Regions from separate parts of the Bordetella sp. MIP270_01_BMS genome, predicted to be linked through region 2. Evidence: predicted binding sites of a transcription regulator. Region 2 holds the regulator's gene; each other region holds the start of a gene.
The links. Region 2 encodes HrcA, which represses chaperone genes, less so after heat shock. Its sites were predicted from a motif close to TTAGCACTCNNNNNNNNNGAGTGCTAA; they were not measured.

Region 1 (5,649 bases), 2.1 Mb from region 2:
GAAACGCCGCCGAGTCGGCCGCCGCCGCCGCCGTGCCCCACGTGGCCAAAGAAATCAATGCAACGGCGCAGTAACGCCAGACCGATGGTTTCATCATTACCCCCTTTGGTATTTTGCTTAACAACCCGTTAATTGAAAAAAGCACACGCCCCATCGACGCAGGCAAAAATGGTAGGAACGCGGCCCAGCATGGTCAATCAACTTCTGCGCTGCTACGATTCAGTTTTAGTTAACCGAAATCACGATGGATCCGCTTCCCCCGCTGAACGCCTTGCGCGTGTTCGAGGTCGTAGGTCGGCTGGCCAGCGTCACGGCCGCGGCGCAGGAACTGTGCGTGACACCTGCGGCCGTCAGCCGGCAGATCCACTTGCTGGAAAAGCAATTGCGCACCGTGCTATTTCATCGCCAGCACCGGCGCATCAGCTTCACGCCCGAGGGCCTGGAATATCACCAGGAAATTTCGCGCCATCTGGCGGGGCTGCGGCGGGCCACCCAGAGCCTGCAACGCGCGGCGCAATCCCGCGTCTTCAACCTTCGTGCTCCGCACACGGTCGCCATGCGCTGGCTGCTGCCGCGCCTGGCCGGCCTGCACGCGGCGCACCCGGAACTGGAAGTCCGCCTGCACACGTCCGCCAGTCCGCCCGATTTTGAACGCGAGCAGCTCGACGCCGCCATCGTGCTCAATCATGGCCATGCACCCGGCCTGGCGCAGTTCAAGATCATGGAGAACGAGATCGCCCCCGTGTGCACGCCGGATATGGCGCGGCAGCTGCAACGGCCCGAGCACCTGCGCGGCGTCACTTTGCTGCACACCCACGCGCGCCCCGACGATTGGCAGGTCTGGTTTGCGCACGCCGGCCTGCGCCTTCCCGAAGACGGCCGAGACATGCGATTCGAATCATCGGCATTGGCCTATGAAGCCGCACTGGCCGGCTATGGGGTAGCCATGGGCCAGAAGGCGCTCATCACGCAAGAACTGCAGGACGGCCGGCTGGTGGCGCCGTTCGACCAGTGGCTCAACCTGGGCGCGTTTTCTTACTACTTCGCAATACCCAAGGGCAGCTACGAATGCGACACCCGCGAAGCCGCCGTGCTGCGTGAATGGATCGCGTTGATTTCACATCACGACGCGGCGCAATAGCCGGGCACACGGCCGCACACCTTCGTGCGCGGCCGCCGGCATCAGCACTTGCCGTACTTGGACGGCACCTTGCCCAGGTCGGATTTCACTTCGAGCGCCCCGGTCACCTGCGAAGCCATGTTGTAGAACGCGCCCGTCATGGTCAGCTCGACGATTTCGCGCGGCTGGTAAAACCCCTGCAGTGCCTCGAACGTGGCGTCGCTGACGCCCAGCGGCGACCCGATTTCCTCGGCGTACGCCAGCAGCGCCCGCTGTTTGTCGGAATACATCTTCGATGTTTTCCACCCCGCCAGGCCGTCGACCTGCGCTTCCGAAATGCCGCAGCTCAGCGCCATGGGCCGGTGGGCGGTGAACTCATATTCCGCGTTTGCCAGCTGGGCAATGCGCAGGATCACCAGTTCCCGGTCGGCACGGGGCACCTCGGCCGAATTGCGCAATGCCGTCGCCAGCCCCAGATAGGCCTTGAAGATTTCAGGGCTGTGCCCCACTACCCTATGCATGTTGCCGGGCTCGGTGCCGCGGGCCCTGATGGCGTTGAAGGCGGGCTGCAGTATCTCGTCCTGCGTGTCCGCCGGCACCAGAGGCACGCGTGCAGGCGGTTCTTGCGCGTACGCTGATCCCAGCGCCAGGACGGCGCACAACGCGCCCACGGCGTATGACTTCATGATGTCTCCTCGGTCCTTGTTGTTGTAGGGTCGCAATATCGCTCGGCAATATTTGCCCGATCGAGCTTAGCGGCGGCCCAGGTTGGCAACAATCGCGCCGCCGGAACAGCAGTTGTTCCGTTTCCGCGGCCCAACCATCACGGAATGCCCGACAAGATGCGCAACAGGCAGCAATGCGAGTAAGGTAAAGGCTACGCCCAGTTCCGTCCGGCACGTCGGCCCGTGCTTCCAGCGCAATACACACCTTGATGAATATATTTCGCTCGACCATGCGTCCCATCCTGATCGCGGCCGCATGCGCGTCGCTCGCCGCCTGCGCCGACAACCCGCCCCGGCAAACCGGCATGGACTACCGCAGCGATCCGCCGCCCGCCGCCCAGCGCGCCGACAGCGCGCCAGGTTCGTCTGGCCAACGGCTGACCATCCAGTCCGGCGAAGGGGAGCGCCTGAACCTGCCCTGGTTCATACGCGACACGCAAGACTGGATCAACCGCCAATAATGCGTGCCGAAGCACGAGCCATGGCGGCAACGTCCGAACGTCGCGGGAACGCCCGCCTGCAGCCCGGGGGCAGTCATCTGCCCTGAGGCGCAGCACAGGGTGTGATCGTTGTGGGCGGTGCCTTCACCCGTGGGCTCCATGCGCAATCCATACTCCGCCCGGAGCGCAGTCTGTAAAATCCGGCGATTCGTTGGGCCGCGCCCGGAATTATCGGTCAGTCAGATTTGCGATTGCGAACACGTCAAAAAGGGTTCGAGGAAAAATGAAGAAAATCGGGATGATCGGCGGGTTGAGCTGGGTGTCCACGGCCGAGTACTACAGGCGGGTCAATCAGATAGTGCAGGAAATCGAAGGCGGCGTGACCTCAGCCCGAATCGTGCTGGAGAGCGTGAACCGCCAGGACTACGTGGACGCCGTCATCGAGCGGCAGGACGAGGCCGCGGCGTGCCGGCAGATTGCAGCATCGGCGCAGGCGCTGCAAGCGGCCGGCGCGGATTTCATCGTCATCACCTGCAATGACGTGCACCGTTTTGTCCCGCTGGTGCAGCCAATGATCGACATCCCGTTCTTGCATATCGCTCAAGTCACAGCGGATGCGATCAAGGCCCGAAAAGGCCTGAAGCGCGTGGCGCTCCTGGGAGTCAGAAAAACCATGGAAGGCGACTTTTATCCCAGTATCTTTGCCCAGAACGGCCTTGAAGCAATTGTTCCCGACGAAAAGGAAAAGAGCTTCATTCATGCAAGCATTTATGAAGAACTGGTGCAAAATCGATTTCTCGACGAAACCCGGAACCGATACAAAGACATCATCGCTGAGCTGGGGCGACGTGGAGCGGACTGTGTCGCCCTGGCTTGCACAGAAATCCCGCTGCTCTTGCCGCCACAGGATTGCCCTGTGCCCGCATTTTCCACAACCGAGCTTCATTGCCAGGCTGCAGTGAGGATGGCCCTGTCCTGAGCAGCTTTCTGCTGCATTTATCCGGCGGCGCTAGGCCAACCGGGGAGCCGCCTTGCACATGAAGACACTGTTGGGGTCTTCCACATAACTGCCGAAGGGCCCGCAACGCTGGTATCCGCAACGGGAATAAAGGGCCAAGGCCTCGGGTTGCAGATACCCTGTTTCCAGCACGAATTGATGGCAGCCGCGGCGCTGCGCCTGGGTTTCCAGGAGGCAAATCATTGCGCGCGCAATCCCTTTGCCCCGATGGGACGGCTTTGTGTAAAAGCGTTTGAGCTCGCCATAGGAAGCTTCCAGCACCATGGCTCCGCAAGCAACGGCCTCGCCGCCAGGGTCGCGCGCGACGGCGAAAAGTACATTCGGTTTTTCCAGCGCATGGATGTCGATGCCGTGATGGCTCTCGGCGGGGTAGAGCGGCTTCTGGAACGCGTCCAGATCATCGATGAGCCCCAAAACATCCGGCTGCCTGGGCGATTCAAGAGAAATTTTCATCCGTGCATTCGCTCCCTTTGCGCGCCACGGCCCTGGACCGCCACCGTGCCGCCGAGGCGCCATTATCGGCCCGTCTCTCCGGTCACGGGCGGCGAAGGGCGGCCGGGGGCCCCGACCGCCCGCTGGCCAAAATGTAACAACGGCCCCACCCCCCCTTGAACCCGGCAACATCATCCCTATAATTAGCACTCGCCGCCGGTGAGTGCTAACACCACCGGCCCGGATTCGATCATTTCACCTTCTATATAGAAACAGGAGTTTCCTCATGGCCCTGCGTCCCCTGCACGATCGCGTGATCGTCAAACGCCTGGACAACGAGCGCAAGACTGCCTCGGGCATCGTTATCCCTGACAGCGCCGCTGAAAAGCCGGATCAAGGCGAAGTGGTCGCCGTTGGACCGGGCAAGAAGACCGAAGACGGCAAAGTGCTGCCGGTCGACCTGAAGGCTGGCGACAAGGTGTTGTTCGGCAAGTATGCCGGCCAGTCGGTGAAAGTCGATGGCGAAGAGCTGCTCGTCATCCGCGAGGAAGAAATCCTCGCCGTGATCCAGTAATTACCTGAACCGAATTTTCGAAGGAAGCTCACAATGGCTGCCAAGCAAGTCCTGTTCGCTGACGACGCCCGTGTCCGCATCGTCCGCGGCGTAAACGTCCTCGCCAACGCCGTAAAAACCACCCTGGGTCCCAAGGGCCGCAACGTGGTGCTCGAGCGTTCGTTCGGCGCCCCCACCGTCACCAAGGACGGCGTGTCGGTTGCCAAGGAAATCGAACTGAAAGACAAGTTCGAGAACATCGGCGCCCAGCTCGTCAAAGACGTGGCCTCGAAGACCTCGGACAACGCCGGTGACGGCACCACCACCGCCACGGTGCTGGCCCAGGCCATCGTTCAAGAAGGCCTGAAGTACGTTGCCGCCGGTTTCAACCCCATCGACCTGAAGCGCGGCATCGACAAGGCCGTGAGCGCTGCCGTGGCCGAACTGGCCAAGCAATCCAAGCCGGTCACCACCAGCAAGGAAATCGCCCAGGTTGGCTCGATCTCGGCCAACAGCGACGAATCCATCGGCAAGATCATCGCTGACGCGATGGACAAGGTGGGCAAGGAAGGCGTCATCACCGTCGAAGACGGCAAGTCGCTGGACAACGAGCTCGACGTCGTCGAAGGCATGCAATTCGACCGCGGCTACCTGTCGCCCTACTTCATCAACAACCCCGACAAGCAAGTCGCCGCTCTGGACGACCCGTATGTCCTGATCTTCGACAAGAAGATCAGCAACATCCGTGACCTCCTGCCCGTGCTGGAGCAAGTCGCCAAGTCGAGCCGTCCGCTGCTGATCATCGCTGAAGATGTCGAAGGCGAAGCGCTGGCCACCCTGGTGGTGAACAACATCCGTGGCATCCTGAAGACCACCGCCGTCAAGGCCCCGGGCTTTGGCGACCGTCGCAAGGCCATGCTCGAAGACATCGCCATCCTGACGGGCGGCGTGGTCATCTCCGAAGAAACCGGCATGTCGCTGGAAAAGGCCACCCTGCAGGAACTGGGCCAGGCCAAGCGCATCGAAGTGGGCAAGGAAAACACCACCATCATCGACGGCGCTGGCGACAGCAAGTCGATCGAAGCGCGCGTCAAGCAGATCCGCGTCCAGATCGAAGAAGCCACTTCCGACTACGACCGTGAAAAGCTGCAGGAACGCGTGGCCAAGCTGGCCGGCGGCGTTGCCGTGATTCGCGTCGGTGCTGCCACCGAAGTCGAAATGAAGGAAAAGAAGGCCCGCGTCGAAGACGCCCTGCACGCTACCCGCGCTGCAGTGGAAGAAGGTGTCGTGGCTGGCGGCGGCGTGGCCCTGCTGCGTGCCAAGCAAGCCATCGCCGACCTGAAGGGTGACACTCCCGACCA
Region 2 (5,649 bases):
AACAACTTCGTCCTGGAAAGCCATGCCATGGTGCTTTACGGTATCTGCAGCAACTGCCACAAACGTTGATCTGGCGCGTTCCGCCCGGAGGCGGAACGCCGTTTCCGCTTTCGGCAATGCGATTGGCGGCGCCAGCCGCCAGAGCACCTGCCATGACCCACTTGCGCGCGACGGCTCAGGCCGCCTTCATTGAGCGGCCGGGCCTATTCAGCGTGACGGTTCGGCCAGGGTGCCCAGCATTTCACGGGCGTGTTCGCGAGTGGTAGCTGTGATTTTTATGCCGCCCAGCATACGGGCGATTTCTTCGACCCGTTCATCCGCATCCAGTTCGGCTATGTGCGAACGCGTGGTGCCAGCGGTTTCGGTTTTGCTGACCCGGTATTGCGCCGTGCCGCAGGCCGCGACTTGCGGCAGGTGCGTCACGCACAACACCTGGTGTCGTTCGCCGAGTTCACGCAGCAGTTTGCCCACGGCCTCGGCCACGGCGCCGCCCACCCCGCTGTCGACTTCGTCGAAAATCAGCGTGGGCACGCGCGCGGCGCGGCTGGCAATAACCGAAAGCGCCAGGGAAATACGTGACAGTTCTCCGCCCGAGGCCACTTTGCCCAGCGGCCGGGGCGAGGTGCCCGCGTGGCCCGACACCAGGAATTCGACATGATCGTTGCCATGCCCGGAAGCGGGTCCGGGTGATACCACGGGTTCGAAACGGCCGCCTTGCATGGCCAGCGTCTGCATGGCCTGCGTGACCTGCTTGCCCAGGCTCTTGGCCACCTTGGCGCGCGCCGCCGACAGCTTGCTCGCAGCAAAGTCGTATTCTTTGGCGGCCGATTCGGCGCGGGCTCGCAGGGCGTGGACGTCGGCCGCCGCTTGCAGATCGGCGAGCTGTGCCTGCACGGTGGACCGCAGGGCGGGCAGGGCTTCGGGGTCGGTCTTGAATTTGCGCGCCGTGTCGAACACGGCGCTCATTCGCGCTTCGACATCGGCCAGGCGTTGCGGATCGAGCTCGACGCGGCTGACGTAATTGTTCAGGTCGGACACGGCCTCGGCAACGGCGATGCGGGCGGACTCGAGTTCGTCGGCCACGCCATGCAGGCCAGGGTCGTGCCTGAGCATCTGCTGCAAGCGGTGGTGCGCGGCGTTCAGGCGGTGCTGGGCAGAATCGACTTCGCCGTCCAGCGCTTCGAGTATTTGGGTCGCGCCATCGAGCAGGCCCTGCGCGTGCGCCAGGCGCGACTGTTCGGCCTGCAGGGCGTCCCACTCGTCGGGCTGCAATGCCAGCTGGTCGAGTTCGTCGGCCTGCCATTGCAGGCGTTCGCGTTCGGCGGCAAGGCCGGCGGCGTCTTTTTCGGCGATTTCGAGCTGGCGCGCCAGCGTTCGCCATTCTTTCCAGGCGTTGGCCACTGCCTGCCGCAGATCGCCATGCCCTCCGTGGGCGTCCAGCAGGTCGCGCTGCGCATCGGGCCGCATCAGGCTCTGGTGCGCGTGTTGCCCATGGATATCGACCAGGCAGTCGCCCAGTTCGCGCAACTGCGCCAGCGTGGCCGGCATGCCGTTGATATAGCCGCGGCTGCGCCCCTGTGCGTCGACCACTCGGCGCAGGGTCAGTTCGTCGCCGGCGTCGAGTTCACGCTCGGCCAGCCAGCCGCGCAGCGTGTCAGGCGTGTCGAACAGGGCAGTGATGTCGGCGCGGGCGGCGCCATCGCGCAGGACGCCGGCATCGGCGCGGCCTCCCAGCGCCAGGGCCAGCGCGTCGATCAAAATGGATTTGCCCGCGCCGGTCTCGCCCGAAAAAACCGTGAAGCCCGCGCCGAAATGAATCTCGGTCTGTTCGACGATGACGAAGTCGCGAATATGCAGGGTGCGCAGCATGTGTTGCCGTTACTCCACGCTGTCCGAAGCCTGGGGCATCAGGTTCCAGTGCAGCTTGCGACGCAGGGTCGAAAAGAAGCTGTAGCCTTCGGGGTGCACGAATCGTATGGTGTGCGGCGCACGCTGTACCGAGATGCGATCACCCGGTTGCAGGTCGGACCAGGTCTGCATGTCGAAATGCACGCTGGCGCCGATTTCGACCCGGCCCATGCCCGTGAGGGTCATGTTGAGCACGCCGCCGCCGGGGATGACGATGGGGCGGTTGGATAGGGTTTGCGGCGCCACGGGGACCAGCACCATGGCATCGAGGCCGGGATGCAGGATCGGCCCGTTGGCCGACAGGGCGTAGGCCGTGGATCCGGTGGGTGTGGCGATGATCAGGCCGTCGGCACGTTGTCCATACATGAATGCGCCGTCAAGCTCTACGCGTACTTCGATCATGCCGCCGCGGCCGGCGCGGTTGAGCACGACGTCGTTCAACGCGGGCGCCGTATACATGAGTTGGTCGCCTCGCCACACGCTGCCGACCAGCAGCATGCGGTCTTCGGCCTGGTAGTTGCCCTCGATGACCCGCGCGAGCGCGGTATGGGCCTCCTGGAGCGGGACGTCGGTGATGAAGCCCAGGCGGCCATGGTTGATGCCCACCAGCGGCACGCCGTACGGAGCCAGCGTGCGGGCGGCCCCCAGCACTGTGCCATCGCCGCCCATGACCACGGCCAGCGACGCCTCTTCGCCGATCTCTTTGAGGCTGGCAACCGGGTATTCGTGCACGCCGGTATTGCCGGCGGTATCGGTTTCAACCAGTACACGGCGGCCGGCCTGCACCAACATGTGGGCCAGCGCGCGCAGGGGCGCGTCCAGGCCGGTGTCCTGGTGTCTGCCTATCAGGGCGACGGTGGGAAAGTGCATGGCAAGAGAGGCGATAATTTCAAGTACAGCGGATTCGGCGATTATATGGGGGCCGCTTATTCTGCTGCGGGACAAAATCGCTCATTTCCAAAAGTTTCCCTACAATAGCCCATATGGATGATCGTGCACGCGCATTGCTGAAAGCGTTGATTGAACGCCACATCGCCGACGGACAACCGGTCGGTTCGCGTACGCTTTCAAAGGTTTTCGACCTGTCGCCAGCCACTATACGCAACGTCATGGCCGACCTCGAAGACCTGGGCCTGATCCACAGCCCGCATACCTCGGCCGGCCGGGTGCCCACGCCGCGCGGCTACCGCATGTTCGTGGATTCGCTGCTTGCGGTGCAGCCCTTCGAATTCCAGCACCAGCAGATCCCTTCGGCGTCGTTGTCGGCTACCGAGCCGTCCCGCGCCGTGAATGCCGCCGCAGCCCTGCTGTCCAACCTGACCCAGTTCGCCGGCGTGGTGCTCACGCCCAAGCGCGCCCAGGTATTCCGCCAGATCGAGTTCATTCGCCTGTCCGACAAGCGGGTGCTGCTCATCATCGTCACTCCCGACGGCGATGTGCAGAACCGCATTCTCACGGTACAGCGCGACTACTCCGAAGCCGAGCTCATCGAGGCGGGCAATTTCTTCAACGTGCATTTCGCAGGCAAGTCGTTTGACGCCGTGCGCCGCACCCTGACCACCGAATTGGCCCAGCTGCGTGAAGACATATCCCGCCTCATGCAGGCAGCCGTCGAGGCGGGCGCCGAAGCGGCGGAGGACGGTGACGACATGGTCATCTCGGGCGAGCGCAAGTTGCTCGACGTTACCGATATCGCGTCCGACATGGATCGCCTGCGCAAGATGTTCTCGCTTTTCGAGCAAAAAACCGACCTGCTCCAGCTGCTCGACACCTCGAGCCGCGCGCAGGGGGTGCAGATCTACATCGGGGGAGAATCCCAGTTGCTGCCCCTGGAAGAAGTCTCGGTCATTACCGCGCCGTACGGCGTCGACGGCCGGGTGATCGGCACCCTGGGCGTCATCGGCCCGACCCGCATGGCGTACGAGCGTGTCATTCCCATCGTCGACATTACCGCGCGCCTGCTGTCCAACGCGTTCAGCAACAACCAATGAATCTGTAGCGGGCCGGCCTTCTTCCGAAGCGCGCCCCAGAGGGGTATTTAGTGTTCCTACGCCTGTTCAAATATTTGTGGCCCGAGCGTTACCTGCCCGAACCGCACCAGGCGGATCCATTCGACGAGAACCCTGCCCCGCGTCCCATGGCCGGTACCGGCGTGGTACTGGTCAACCTGGGCACGCCCGAAACCGCCACCCCGCGCGATATCAGGCGTTACCTCGCGGCTTTCCTGTCCGATCCCCGCGTCATTGAAATCCCCCGCTACCTGTGGTTGCCCATCCTGCATGGCATCGTGCTGGCGCGCCGGCCGCGGCGACTGCAACCGCGGTACGAAGGCATCTGGATGAAAGGCGGCTCGCCATTGCTCGTGTACAGCCGCAGGCAGGCCGAAGCCGTGCAGCGCGCGCTCGCCCAGCGCGGCCACGATGTCCAGGTCGAGCTGGCCATGCGCTACGGCGAGCCCTCGATCGAGCGGGCCATCGTCAATCTGCGCAAGCAGGGCTGCGAGCGCATTCTCGCCGTCCCGCTGTACCCGCAGTATGCCGCGAGCACCACGGCCACCGTGGTCGATGCCGTGGCGGCCTATGTCGGCCGCCTGCGCGACCAGCCCGAGCTGCGGTTCATCAAGCGCTTCCATGACGATCCGGGATATATCGCAGCGCTGGCCGGCCGCATTTCCGCCTATTGGCAGGCGCACGGACGTCCGCAGAAGCTGGTCATGAGCTTTCACGGCCTGCCCCGCTATTCGATCGAGCTGGGCGATCCTTACTATCGTGACTGCCTGGACACGGCCCGCCTGCTGCGGGAAAAGCTGCAGCTGGCACCCGATCAGGTCGAGGTCACTTTCCAGAGCCGCTTCGGCGCGGCGCGCTGGCTCGAACCCTATACCGAACCCACCTTGAAAGCCATGGCGGCCGAGGGTGTTACCGACATCGACGTGGTGTGTCCGGGTTTCGTCGCCGACTGCCTGGAAACCCTCGAAGAAATCAGCCAGGAATGCCGCGACGCCTTCATAGCGGCCGGCGGGCGCCAGTTTCGCTACATTCCGGCGCTCAACGACGACCCCGCCTGGACCGACGCCCTGGCCGCATTGGTCGACAATCACTTACAAGGCTGGCCGACGCGCGGCCCGGCAACACGTAAACTGGATGCTGGCGTATCCGGCAGCACGGAACGCGGCGGCTGACCCCAGCCGATTCCGATCGACCTTTCAGGAGCCAGCACATGAATACTGACGTAAAACCGGGCGTAGGCACTTCTTCGGAACCTGGGCACGGCAACTTGAAAGAAGATCCCGTCGAGCGCGACCTCGACGAGGCGCTGGAAGATACCTTTCCGGCGAGCGATCCCATCGCCATCACACCCGACGACGATCCTCAGCGCGTGCCCGAGTCTCAGGTAGACGAGGCGCTCGAAGACACCTTCCCGGCCAGCGACCCCCCGTCGACGTCCCAGCCGAACAAAACCTGAGTTTTATCGCCGTCGCCTCTTGAAATCACCAGATCGGCCCCCACCCTCGGGGCCGACGCTATTGTTTTTTGGAGGAATTCCCAATGACGGCATCCCAAGAGCCTGTCGATCAAAGCCCCGAGTCCGGCGAGTCGCCGGCCGTGCCCGACACCGTTGAAGCCCTGCAGGCCGAGGTAGCCGCGCTGCGCGCAGAACTCGAGGCCGCCCAGGCCACCGTCACGGGGCAGCAGGATCAATTGCTGCGCGCCCATGCTGATGCCGAGAATGTGCGTCGTC
Region 3 (5,649 bases), 1.0 Mb from region 2:
TCAGGAAGGTCTCGGACGAAATCTCGAAGTGTTCGATGGTATCGAGCAGGTCGGCCAGCAGCGGCGGCGCCCAGCCGTGCAGGTGCAGCAAGATGCCCAGCGCGCAACCCACGATGGCCAGCAGAACCGAGTAGGGCAGCTTCAACCGACCGGCCAGCGGCGGCATGAAGCACACCAGGGTCAGCAGGCCGGACAAGCCGAATACGATCAAGCCGATATCCATGAGATGGGGCGGTGAAGCGGGTGTGTACGGAACAAGAAGAATAGCGTTTTTTACACTCAGCGCCGGCGGATGTTCCACGTTTCGTTACGCCTCGCCCTTTCCCTCATACCCGATGCCCGCGCTTTTTGGGTAATGTACTGACGTTCCGTAAACGCATGGAGAGTCTTTTGCCGGCCTCGACTTCCAGCGCCGGCCGCGCCGACGCGCCGACGCTATTGGTGCAGATCACCGATACGCACCTGCTGGCCGAACCAGACAGTGTCATGTGCGAGGTCAACACCGACGCCAGCCTGCGCGCGGTGCTGGATCTGGTGCGCGCCAATGGTCATCGCCCCGATCTGCTGCTGGCCACCGGCGACCTGTCTCAGGACGGCTCGCCGGGCGCATACCGCCGCCTGCGTGAAATGCTGGAACAAACCGATTGGCCGGTACGCTGCCTGCCCGGCAACCACGATCATCCCCAGACCCTGCGCCATGCGCTGGGCCTGTGGACCCAGCCTGTCACAGACATAGGCGCATGGCGGATCATTCTGCTGGACTCGACAATAGCGGGTTCCGACGCGGGCCATATCGACGACGCGCAGTTCGATCTGCTCGAGCGCGCCGCGGCCCTGGCGGGCGACCGCCACATTCTGGTGGCCCTGCATCACAACCCCGTTCAGATGGACAGCAAGTGGCACGACACCATGATGGTCGACAACGCCGCAGAGCTGTTTCAGCAGTTGTCCGGCCTGCCGCGTACGCGCGTGCTGCTGTGGGGGCACGTCCATCAGGCGTTTGATCGCCGCCGCCATCATCTGCGCATGCTGGCCGCGCCGTCGACCTGCTTCCAGTTCGCCATACGTGACGGACGACACGTGGTGGATGACGCGGCGCCCGGCTATCGTTGGCTGAAGCTGTATCGAGATGGCTCGCTGGCCACTGGCGTGCGGCGCGTCGACGCCGTAACGTGGCAGCAGCTGCGCGCTGCCTGAACGCCGGCGCCTTACCTGGCATGGCCAGGAGCCGTGCCGTTTGGCGCGGGCAAAAAAACAGGGCACCGATATGCAAGGTGCCCCGCAAGTATCCGTTTCATAGGGGAGGGGAAAGAGGAGAAGCCGAAACGGATACAAGACTGCCAAACCGGAGGCCGGTTACGCGGTCTACATAGGTTTAGGCGCCCCTGCGCGCATTAAGTTTCCGGACAATCGAACTCGGCGGGCGCGAATTTGAATCAATATGTTTCAGCGCCCGCGCACAGTTCACGCCGGTGTCAGCGCACCACGCATTTTCTTCAGCGCCGCCGATTCGACCTGACGGATGCGCTCGGCGGAAACGCCGAATTCTTCGGCCAGCTCTTGCAGCGTTACCCCGCCGTCGTCCTGCAACCAGCGGGCTTCGATGATGCGACGTGAGCGTGCATCAAGCGCTTGCAAAGCGTGGGCCAGCCCGGCGCCCTGCAATTCGTCCTGGTCGCGGCGGTCGAGCACATGGCTCGGTTCCTGGCGCCCTTCGTCGGACAGATATGAAATGGGCGCGTAACCCTCTTCGTCGTCGTCCTGTTTTTCGAGCGACAGGTCACGGCCGGAAAGGCGGACCTCCATCTCGCTGACGTCTTCGCGCCGTACGTTCAACTCTTCGGCGATGCGGTCGACTTGAGCAGGATCGAGCGTCTGCCCATCGGGACGCATGCTGCGAAGATTGAAGAACAGCTTGCGCTGGGCCTTGGTGGTGGCCACTTTCACCATGCGCCAGTTGCGGATGATGAACTCGTGAATTTCAGCCTTGATCCAGTGCACGGCGAATGACACCAGGCGCACACCGCGCTCGGGGTCGAATCGCTTGACGGCCTTCATGAGGCCCACATTGCCCTCTTGGATGAGGTCGGCATGGGGCAGGCCGTAGCCCAGATATTGGCGGGCGACAGAAACCACGAGCCGCAAGTGCGACAGCACCAGTTCGCGGGCGGCGCCCAGGTCGTCGTGGTCGCGCAGGCGGCGGCCGAGTTCGGTTTCGCGTTCGGCCGTCAGCACCGGCAGGCGATTCACGGCCGATATATAAGCTTCGATGGTGCCAAGCGAGCCTGGATTGGCAATGGCCAACGCCAGGGCGTTGCCGGACAGGGCCAACGAGCTGCTGGGTTGTTTCATGTTGGCGGTCTCCAGGTAGGGAACGACGTTATCAGATTGATGTTAGCACTCTGGCGTCTTGAGTGCTAATTCGACTATTGCAGGCGGCAGGAGTTCCCACGACGGACTAAAAGCCGACCCGTCCCCAAATTGATTGCCCCCCAAATACCCTGGGTGGGTCCATTGAGAACTTGGCAGCAAGCCGCAGGCCAGGGTGAGGGAGCCCCGGGGCATCGGCTTCCCAAATCAACGTCAGCCTTGCCCGCCTGCACCCGGATCTCAACCCGGCATAGGCCGCCCCCGTGCTCCCCCATTGGCACGTCACTTGCCGGGAGGGCCATTCCGGGGGCGTACGCCCCGTCTTACGAGGAGGTCGCATGAGTGCATTTGCCAAAGCCACCAACGCCCGGGCGCAGGGCGATGATGTGGTGTTCGAATTGGAGACGGGCGGCGTGGTGCGCCCTTTTGAAATTTCCGGCGATGCCTTGCGCCGTTACTTCGGCGCGGCCGACGGCAGCGGCAGCGAGTTGCTGCGTGCTTTTGACGCCGCCGAAGAAGATATCCGCGCGCTTGCCAAGAAAGCGCAGTGGGTGCCCGCAGATGGCACCATCAAGCTGGGCGCGGGGGATTTCGACGGCAGTTGACGCCCCCCGCCTACCAGCCCGCGCGGCGCAGCGCGTCTTCGGTGGCCTGCCCGTCGGGCCGGACCACCACGCCGCCGCGCGTGTCCATATACACGCGGTATCGCGCGCCATCGAGCATGGGCATATACGCAGCACTGCCGTATTCAACGTCCACAAACGGAAGCCAGTTGGGGAAGACCCGCTTCAGCGTGGCCAGATCGGGCACGGGCCAGTCTTTCAGCGCATGCACGCTGCGGGGCTCGCTGCGTTCGCGCTCAATATCGCTATAACGGCCGGACAGGCGTTCGAAAGCGTACAGCGGAGGCGCACCCGCCAGAAGAGCCGGCAAGCGCCAGCGCACGACCTTGGCGTCTATTTGCCATTGGTCGCCCGCCAGGGGATAGACCCGCGCTGCCCCGCCGGGGGGCGCCTGAGCCGTCAGCAGGAAGCGGCCCGGTGCCTGTTCGTGAATCTGCACTTCTGCGACCGGCGTGTCGGTAGTCAGCCGCAGGAACTGCACCAGCGTCAGGGCCAGCAGTGCCGATACGCCGGCCAGGGCCACCAGCATGACGCCGAAGAGACGCCGCACCGGCCTGAGCCGGAATACGCGCCGGCCGCTGGCATCACGCGGCCCGCCCCGTCCGAACAGCAGTGCCAGGCCCGGCACAAGCACTATCAAGGCCGCCAGGGCCATCCAGACAAAAGGGGCGTAGCCGTTGATCACCAGATAGTCCTCGGGCGTCGGGCGGCGGCCTGGGGCGGCCGCGACGCCCTATCGATATTGGTCGGCGTGAAAGCGCAGGTGGTCTTGCATGAAGGTGGAAATAAAGTAGTAGCCGTGGTCGTAGTCGGCGTGGCGGCGCAGCGTCAGGGGTTGGCCGACGCTCGCGCAGGCTTGCTCGAAGGCTTCCGGGTATAGCTGCTCGGCCAGGAATGTATCGGCCAGGCCCTGGTCGACCAGGATGCCGTGCGGGAACGGCGGACGCTGCACACGCGCCATCAGTTCGCTGGCGTCGTAGGCCTTCCAGGCGCTGGTGTCAGGGCCCAGGTATCCGCCGAACGCCTTCTGACCCCAGGGGCAACGCATCGGCGCGGCAATCGGGGCAAAGGCCGATACCGAGCGGAACTTCTCCGGATGACGAAGCGCGAGAACCAGCGCCCCATGCCCACCCATGGAATGCCCAAAAATGCCCGTACGCTCCGGATCGCCCGGAAGCTGCCGGGTGACGATGCCATACAGCTCGTCGGCCACGTAGCTTTCCATGCGGTAATGGGTACGCCAGGGCTCGGCCGTTGCGTCCAGATAAAACCCCGCGCCGGTGCCGAAGTCCCAGTCCTGGTCTTCACCGGCGACGCCGGCGCCACGCGGACTGGTATCCGGCGCCACCAGCATCAGTCCGTATTCGGCCGCGAGCCGCTGCGCGCCGCCCTTGATCATGAACGTTTCTTCGGTGCAGGTCAGGCCGGCCAGGAAGAACAGGGTCGGGACCGGACCCTGTTCGGCCTGCGCCGGTATGAACACCGAAAACCGCATCGGCAGGCCGATTTGCGCAGAGGCGTGCCGGTAGTAGCGCTGCCAGCCACCAAAACAACGATGCTGAGAAATCAGTTCCAGGTCTGCCATGCTGTTTGCTTCCTTGCTCGCTGGCGCTTAATAAACCACCACGGACCGGATGGATTCCCCGCGCTTCATCAGGTCGAAACCTTCATTGATGCGTTCAAGCGGCAGGGTGTGCGTGATGAGGTCGTCGATGTTGATCTTGCCTTCCATATACCAGTCGACGATCTTGGGCACATCGGTACGACCACGGGCGCCACCGAAAGCCGAGCCTTTCCATTGCCGGCCGGTCACCAGCTGGAAGGGCCGCGTGCTGATCTCGGCGCCGGCCTCGGCCACACCGATGATAATGGACTGGCCCCACCCCTTGTGGCAGCACTCGAGGGCCTGGCGCATCACTTCGGTATTGCCGATGCACTCGAACGAATAATCGGCCCCGCCGTCCGTCAACTGGACGATATGGTCCACCACATTATCGACTTCCTTGGGATTGACGAAGTGCGTCATGCCGAATTGGCGCGCCATGGCTTCGCGCTGCGGATTCAGGTCGACGCCGATGATCTTGTCGGCACCCACCATCCGGGCCGCCTGGATCACGTTCAGGCCGATGCCGCCAAGGCCGAAGACCACCACGTTCGCGCCGGCCTCGACTTTGGCGGTGTACAGCACGGCGCCCACACCGGTGGTCACGCCGCAGCCGATGTAGCAGATCTTGTCGAACGGAGCATCTTCCCGCACCTTGGCGACCGCGATCTCGGGCACCACGATGTGATTGGCGAAGGTGGACGTACCCATATAGTGGAACAAGGGCTCGCCGCCGATGGAGAAGCGCGAGGTCGCGTCGGGCATCAGGCCCTTGCCCTGGGTGGCGCGTATGGCCTGGCAGAGATTTGTCTTGCGCGACAGGCAGAATTTGCACTGGCGGCATTCGGGCGTGTAAAGCGGAATGACGTGGTCGCCCTTTTTGAGGGACGTAACGCCGGCTCCGACGTCCACGACAACCCCTGCGCCCTCGTGCCCCAGAATGGCCGGAAAGATACCTTCGGGATCGGCCCCCGAGAGCGTGTAGTAATCGGTGTGGCAGATGCCGGTCGCTTTTACTTCGATCAACACCTCGCCGGCGCGCGGGCCGTCAAG

Region 1: groES (co-chaperone GroES) is a predicted target of HrcA. The motif match lies at 3,939-3,965, and genes of this name have one in related genera.
Region 3: rpoH (RNA polymerase sigma factor RpoH) is a predicted target of HrcA. The motif match lies at 2,395-2,421, and genes of this name have one in related genera.

What each region holds. Positions count from the first base shown of each region.
Region 1 covers NZ_CM143297.1:3,859,116-3,864,764, reverse strand. The annotation lists gene ACV17W_RS18125 (tripartite tricarboxylate transporter substrate binding protein) at 1-97, opposite strand, end outside; gene ACV17W_RS18120 (LysR substrate-binding domain-containing protein) at 245-1,141, shown strand; gene ACV17W_RS18115 (carboxymuconolactone decarboxylase family protein) at 1,183-1,806, opposite strand; gene ACV17W_RS18110 (hypothetical protein) at 2,055-2,306, shown strand; gene ACV17W_RS18105 (aspartate/glutamate racemase family protein) at 2,569-3,264, shown strand; gene ACV17W_RS18100 (GNAT family N-acetyltransferase) at 3,295-3,756, opposite strand; gene groES (co-chaperone GroES) at 4,022-4,309, shown strand; gene groL (chaperonin GroEL) at 4,343-5,649, shown strand, end outside.
Region 2 covers NZ_CM143297.1:1,735,960-1,741,608, reverse strand. The annotation lists gene fur (ferric iron uptake transcriptional regulator) at 1-69, shown strand, start outside; gene recN (DNA repair protein RecN) at 208-1,869, opposite strand; gene ACV17W_RS08105 (NAD kinase) at 1,879-2,778, opposite strand; gene hrcA (heat-inducible transcriptional repressor HrcA) at 2,892-3,899, shown strand; gene hemH (ferrochelatase) at 3,950-5,089, shown strand; gene ACV17W_RS08090 (hypothetical protein) at 5,128-5,373, shown strand; gene grpE (nucleotide exchange factor GrpE) at 5,457-5,649, shown strand, end outside.
Region 3 covers NZ_CM143297.1:2,744,023-2,749,671, forward strand. The annotation lists gene ACV17W_RS12815 (cation:proton antiporter) at 1-223, opposite strand, end outside; gene ACV17W_RS12820 (phosphodiesterase) at 379-1,197, shown strand; gene rpoH (RNA polymerase sigma factor RpoH) at 1,465-2,352, opposite strand; gene ACV17W_RS12830 (DUF1488 family protein) at 2,709-2,975, shown strand; gene ACV17W_RS12835 (hypothetical protein) at 2,986-3,678, opposite strand; gene fghA (S-formylglutathione hydrolase) at 3,727-4,578, opposite strand; gene ACV17W_RS12845 (S-(hydroxymethyl)glutathione dehydrogenase/class III alcohol dehydrogenase) at 4,606-5,649, opposite strand, start outside.